DNA from 2 places in the Crossiella sp. CA198 genome. Region 1 is predicted to be linked to the other one. Evidence: riboswitches for the same ligand, from Rfam matches in the RefSeq annotation. Region 1 holds a riboswitch; the other holds the start of a gene.
The links. Region 1 has a riboswitch for thiamine pyrophosphate ahead of thiO (glycine oxidase ThiO). Riboswitches for the same ligand answer to the same signal wherever they lie in the genome.

Region 1 (3,201 bases):
CTTCCCTGGCCAACCGCGCGGTGAGCACCGCCTCGGCCGCGCTCTTGCAGCCCGCGGTGTTGGGCAGCGGCCGGATGCCCAGGCGCCGCAACAACTCCAGCACGCCGGTGCCGCCCTCGCTGTCCAGCCTGCGCATGGCCACCGTGGTCAGCTCCGTGCCGGAGGTCACCAGGGCCTGCTCCAGGATGGACAGGTTCTGCGCGCCGCCGGTGCCCATCACCAGTCTTGAGCCGAACTCGTGTTCGGCGATCACCAGCTGGCCGTCCACTCAACCTCCCTGTACCGCAGTGAGCACTTCCACGACCGAACCCTCGCGCAACCTGGTCTCCGCCCAGCTCGCGCGGGGCACCACGGCGCCGTCGAGGGCGACCGCGATGCCCGTGCTGGGTGCGGCCAGCAGGGTCAGCACCTCGGCCACCGTGGCACTCTCGGCCAGCTGATGGTCGTTGCCGTTGACCCGTACCTTCATCTGCTCCTCCCGGGGTCGGCTGCTTTCGCTTCGGGGGTGATCTCCTTGCCCGCCAACAGGTCCAGCACGACCTCGGCGGTGACCGGGGCGAGCAGCACGCCGTTGCGGTGGTGTCCGGCCGCCACCAGCAGGCCGGGTTCCAGCCAGCCCAGCAACGGCAGGTTGTCCATGCTGCCCGGACGCAGGCCCGCGGCGGTCTCGACCAGGGCGTACTCGGCGATCGATGGCATGAGTTCCTCGGCGTGCAGCAACAGATCGCGCACGCCACCGGCCACCACATCGGTGTCGAACCCGGCCTCGTACTGGGTCGCGCCGAGCACCAGACCGTTGTCCGGCCGGGGAACCAGGTAGATCGGCTTGCCGCGCACCGAGCCGCGTACGGTGCGAGTGGGCGGCGGCAGCGCGCCACGGCGGTGCCGCAGCCGCAGGATCTCGCCCTTGACCGGGCGGATCAGGCCCGCCAGGCCCGGGTAGAGCCGGGCGCTCCAGGCTCCGGCGGCGAGCACCGTCACCTCACTGTCCAAAATGGACCCGTTGTCCAGCAGCACCTTGCCGGGCAAGGTCTCCGCCGCTGCCACCGCGATGAACTCGACCCCGTTGGCCGCGCAGGCGGCCCGGAGCGCGGCCAGGAACAGCCGGTTGTCCACGGACAGGTCGCCGGGCACGTTGAGGCCACCGCGGACGGCCGGGCCGAGTGCGGGCTCCAGCCTGCGCAGTTCCCGGCCGGTGAGCTGGTGCACCTCCCGGCCCAGCGAGGTCAGGTATCCGGCCAGCCGGGACAGCTCGTCCCGGTCGGCCGCGTCCACCCCAACGGCCAGGGTGCCCGCGGTGTGCAAGCCGGGATCGCGGCCCGCCTCGGCTTGTAGCCGGGCGGCGAATTCCGGCCAGCGGCGCAGTGAGGCCGCGCCCAGGGCGAGCACGTCCTCCTCCCCCGGCCAGGCCTCGGTGACCGGGGCGAGCATGCCGCCCGCCACCCAGGACGAGCCGGAACCCGGAGCCGGATCGACCACCCGGACCCGGAATCCGGCCGCGGCGGCTCGCCAGGCAATGGACAGACCGATAACGCCGCCACCCACGACGACGACTGCCTTCGACACGAATCTCACGCTCCCTGCGCCGGCATGACCCGGATCAGGTTCGACGGTCGGAGTCAGCAGACTCCCTCTCAGCCCAGTGCTCTCCCGGGCTCCCGTGCGGACCGAATTCCACCGTAGCAGCCGGGACTGGGGGCGCATAGGCTCGCTTACCGTGCCCGGACTCGACGGAGATCAGATTCGCCAGCGGCTGCGCGCGGCGCGGCTGTACCTGTGCACCGACGGCCGTCGCGAACGCGGCGACCTGCCGGCCTTCCTGGACGCCGCGCTGGCCGGCGGCGTGGACATCGTGCAGTTGCGGGAGAAGGGCCTGGAGGCCGCCGAGGAGCTGCGGCTGCTGGAGGTCTTCGCGGCGGCCTGCGCCAAGCACGACGTGCTGCTCGCGGTGAACGACCGCGCCGATGTCGCGCTGGCCGCCGGCGCAGATGTGCTGCACCTGGGTCAGGACGACCTGCCGGTGCCACTGGCCAGGCGGATCGTCGGCGAGCAGGTGGTGATCGGCCGCTCCACCCACGACAACGCGCAGTCCGACGCCGCGGCGATCGAGCCGGGCGTGGACTACTTCTGCACCGGCCCGTGCTGGCCGACCCCGACCAAACCCGGTCGCCCCGCGCCCGGCCTGGACCTGGTGCGGCACACCGCGGCCGCCCGGCACGACCGGCCCTGGTTCGCCATCGGCGGCATCGACGAGACCCGGCTGCCCGAGGTACTGGCCGCCGGGGCGGACCGGATCGTGGTGGTCCGGGTGCTCACCGAGGCCGCGGACCCGGCGGCCGCCGCGGCCCGGTTGAAGGCCCGGCTCGGCTGACCTGACGACCGCGGCGTTCCCGCCGGGAAAGGCGGGAACGCCGCTGTCGTCTTACCAACCCGGTGCGGTGCGGTCGGGGGGCTGACAACACACCGCGCGCCGGGAAGCCTCAGCCGGTGGCCAGGGTCAGCCGGTAGACCTTGAGCGCCTCGTTGACCGGCTGGTGCCAGGACACTGATTCCTCGCCGCGCTTGGCCAGGCAGCTGTCGTTGCGGCCGTCGCCGTTGGCGTCGTAGAGCTTGGCGCCGCTGGTGATGCCCTGGGCCTGGTCGCCGGAGACGGTGGAACCGCCGGAGTCGCCCGGTTCCACGCAGGCGTTGTGCTGCACCAGGCCGCGCACCGTGATCGCGGAGCCGTCGATCTGACCGTACTTCACCGTGACATTGCGCGCGGTGACCACGCCGCAGGTCCACCTGGTGGTGGAGCCGGATTTGCACAGGCTCGCGCCCACCGCGGCCTCGGTGGATCCCTTGATCGTCACCGCGCCGCCGTCGTGCGTGCTGACCTGGGGCAGCAGCGTCCAGCCCGCCGCCGGGTCCACGGTCACCTCGGCGAAGTCGTTCTGGTCCTTCCAGTTGACCCGGCTGAAGTCGCCGATCTTGACGTTGCCCAGCGCGTTGACCAGGCTGCCGCCGTCCGCGCAGTGCCCGGCGGTGAGCAGCCGGGGCTGGCCGTCGGCGCTGGTCGCGGTGAACCCGGCCGAGCAGCGGCCACCGGCCGCACCGCTCATGTAGATCGCGCCGCCGCCGGCGAGATCGCCGGTCGGGGTGGCCGCGGCGGAACTCTCCACCACCCGCACCCCCTGCGTGCCCGAGGCGAAGCGCTCGGCG
Region 2 (3,201 bases), on a different contig from region 1:
TCCAACAGCGAGGTGTCCAGCACCGGCGGGGTCGGCGCGGTCAAGTTCAACGCCAGTGGCCAGATCACCGGGGCCTACCGCACGCTGGCCAACACCAACGTCAACTGTGCCGGGGGCGCCACCCCCTGGAACACCTGGCTGTCCTGTGAGGAGGTCGACCGCGGCTACGTCTACGAGACCGACCCGTGGGGCGTCAAGGCCGCCATCCGCCGCCCCGCGATGGGCCGGTTCAAGCATGAGGCCTGCGCCGCCGACCCCGACCACGGCTACGTCTACCTCACCGAGGACGTGCCGGACGGCTGCTTCTATCGCTTCAAGCCCACCACCTGGGGCGACCTCTCCAGTGGCACCCTTGAGGTGCTCAAGGGCACCAGTTCGCAGACCAGTGGCCCGGTGACCTGGGGTGTTGTCGGCGACGTCGACGGCAGCCCGACCGCGACCCGCAACCAGGTCGTCGGCGCGAAACGCTTCAACGGCGGTGAGGGCTGCTACTACGCGGGCGGCACCTGCTGGTTCACCACCAAGGGCGACAACCGGGTCTGGGCGTACCACGCCGGCACCAGCTCGATCAGCCTGACCTACGACGACAACCTGGTCACCGGCGGCGCCGCGCCGCTGACCGGGGTGGACAACGTCACCGGGACCAGCAGCGGCGACCTGTTCGTGGCCGAGGACGGCGGCAACATGGAGATCTGCCTCATCACTCCGGCAGGCATCGTCGCGCCGTTCCTGCGGATCACCGGGCAGAGCGGGTCGGAGATCACCGGACCCGCGTTCAGCCCGGCGGGCAACCGGCTCTACTTCTCCTCCCAGCGCGGCACCAGCGGGTCCAGCAGCGGTGGCATCACCTACGAGGTCACCGGGCCGTTCCGGAGCTAGCCCGCGATCGCCTCGATCACACCGTCGATCTCCTGCGCCAGGGCCGCGTCCAGCGTCGTGATGCCGCCCTTGGAGTGGGTGGAGCAGCGGAAGGTCAGGGTGCGCCAGCGGATGTCGATGTCCGGGTGGTGGTTGTCGTTCTCCGCGATCTCCGCCACCCGGTTCACCACCTGGATGGCCTGCGGGAAGCTGTCCAGTTCGACCGTGCGCACCAGTGCGGTGCCCTCGGCCAGCCACTGCGGCAGCCGGAGCAGGTGGTCGTGGATCTGGTCATCGCTCAGCAGTTCGGCCATGCCTTCATGGTCCTCGTGCGGGTGCCCGCGCGCGACCCGGCGTAAGGTCTAGCCCCTAGATGCCACGGGAGTCCGGTGTAGCCGGGCTGAGAGGAGAGCGGTCAGCTCTCGACCGTCCGCACCTGATCCGGATCATGCCGGTGTAGGGATTGCGTCAGGAGGAACTTTGCGTCGCACCACGACCGCGTTCGCGCTGGTCACCACCCTTGCCATGCTCACCGGCTGCTCGCTGATCGGCGGTTCCGGGACCACCCCGGCCCCACCCGGCGAGACCAAGGTGGTGCTGCTCACGCACGAGTCCTTCGCGGTCAGCGAGGGCCTGTTCGCCGAGTTCAAGAAGCAGAGCGGCATCACCGTGGAGCAGCGGGCGCTGGGCGACGCGGGCGCGCTGACCAACCAGCTGGTGCTCACCAAGGCCAACCCACTCGGCGACGTGGTCTTCGGCGTGGACTCCACCTTCGCCTCCAGGGCCATCGACAACGGCCTGCTGGAGTCCTACCAGAGCCCGGAGGCGGCCAAGGGCCCGCAGCGCTACGCCGCCGACAGCTCCGGCGCGCTGTCCGCGGTCGACCTGGGCGATGTGTGCATGAACGTCGACCTGGCCTACTTCGCGCGGAAGGGGCTGGCCGAGCCGAAGTCCCTGGACGAGCTGGCCGACCCGAAGTACAAGGACCTGCTGGTGGTCTCCGACCCGGCGACCTCCTCACCCGGCCTGGCCTTCCTGCTCAACACGGTGGCCAAGTTCGGCGAGGACGGCTGGCCGGGCTACTGGAACCGGTTGAAGGCCAACGGGGTCAAGGTGGTCAACGGCTGGGAGACCGCCTACAAGCAGGAGTTCTCGGTGGGCGGCAAGGGAAACCGGCCGATCGTGCTCTCCTACGCCTCCTCACCCGCGGCCGAGGTCGGGCCGGACGGCAAGCCGAAGACCAAGGCGCTGCTGGACACCTGTTACCGGCAGGTCGAGTACACCGGCGTGCTCAAGGGCGCCAAGCAGCCCGAGGCCGCGCGCAAGCTGGTCGACTTCTTGCTGGGCGAGAAGTTCCAGGCCCAGGTCGCCGAGCAGATGTATGTCTACCCGGCGCGCGAGGGTGTGGCGCTGCCCGCGGTGTGGCAGCAGGTCGCGCCGCAGCCGCAGTCGGCCGCCACGCTGCCCGCGGCCAAGATCGCCGAGGGCCGGGAGCGCTGGGTGGAGCAGTGGCGCAAGCTCGTTCAGGGCTAGCTACGGGGCGGGCGGCCCGCATCGGACTCAGTGTCGCGGCGGCGGTGCCGCTGGGCTTCCTGGCCGTCTTCTTCGCCTGGCCGGTGGCCGCGATCATCGGGCTGGGGCTGGGTCGCACCGGGGTCGGCAAGACCCTGGCCGACCCGGCGACCTGGGACCTGGTCGCCTTCACCCTTGGCCAGGCCGCCGCGGCCACCGCGGTCGCGCTGCTGGCCGGGATGCCGGTGGCCTACCTGCTCGCCCGCTGCCAGGTGCGCGGGCGCGGCTTCGTCCGGCTGGCCATCACCATTCCGTTCGTGCTGCCCACCGTGGTGGTGGGCCTGGCCTTCCGCGCGGTGCTCGGCGACGCGGGCGCGCTGGGCATCGTGCTGGCCAACGCCTTCTTCAACGTGGCCGTGGTCGCGCGCACCGTCGGCGGCCTGTGGTCGCACCTGGACCGCAGGGCCGAGGACGCCGCCCGCGCGCTGGGCGCCTCCCGCTGGCGCACCTTCCTCAGCGTCACCCTGCCCGCGCTCGGCCCGGCCATCGGCTCGGCCGCCGCGGTGGTGTTCCTGTTCTGCTCCACCGCTTTTGGCGTGGTGCTGATCCTGGGCGGCTCCCGGCTGCGCACCCTGGAAACCGAGATCTACCTGCGCACGGTCAACCTGCTCGACCTCTCCGGCGCGGCCGCGCTGTCCCTGCTGCAACTCGCCGCGGTGATCGCCGCCCTGGTCATCGGCGCGGTCGCGCGCCGCCGCCGGGAGGCACAGCTGAAACTGCGCGCCGCCGAGGAAAGCCTGCGCAAGCCGCACGGCGGCGAGTGGTTCGTGG

Region 2: linked by a shared signal. The riboswitch ahead of ACTOWY_RS32370 (thiamine ABC transporter substrate-binding protein) and the one ahead of thiO (glycine oxidase ThiO) in region 1 are both predicted to bind thiamine pyrophosphate.

What each region holds. Positions count from the first base shown of each region.
Region 1 is NZ_JBQJIM010000006.1:315,417-318,617, forward strand. Features, by position in the region: gene ACTOWY_RS12620 (thiazole synthase) at 1-268, opposite strand, end outside; gene thiS (sulfur carrier protein ThiS) at 269-469, opposite strand; gene thiO (glycine oxidase ThiO) at 466-1,566, opposite strand; TPP riboswitch at 1,561-1,672, opposite strand; gene thiE (thiamine phosphate synthase) at 1,718-2,371, shown strand; gene ACTOWY_RS12640 (S1 family peptidase) at 2,481-3,201, opposite strand, start outside.
Region 2 is NZ_JBQJIM010000022.1:111,790-114,990, reverse strand. Features, by position in the region: gene ACTOWY_RS32380 (alkaline phosphatase PhoX) at 1-879, shown strand, start outside; gene ACTOWY_RS32375 (4a-hydroxytetrahydrobiopterin dehydratase) at 876-1,172, opposite strand; TPP riboswitch at 1,227-1,339, shown strand; gene ACTOWY_RS32370 (thiamine ABC transporter substrate-binding protein) at 1,384-2,391, shown strand; gene ACTOWY_RS32365 (ABC transporter permease) at 2,367-3,201, shown strand, end outside.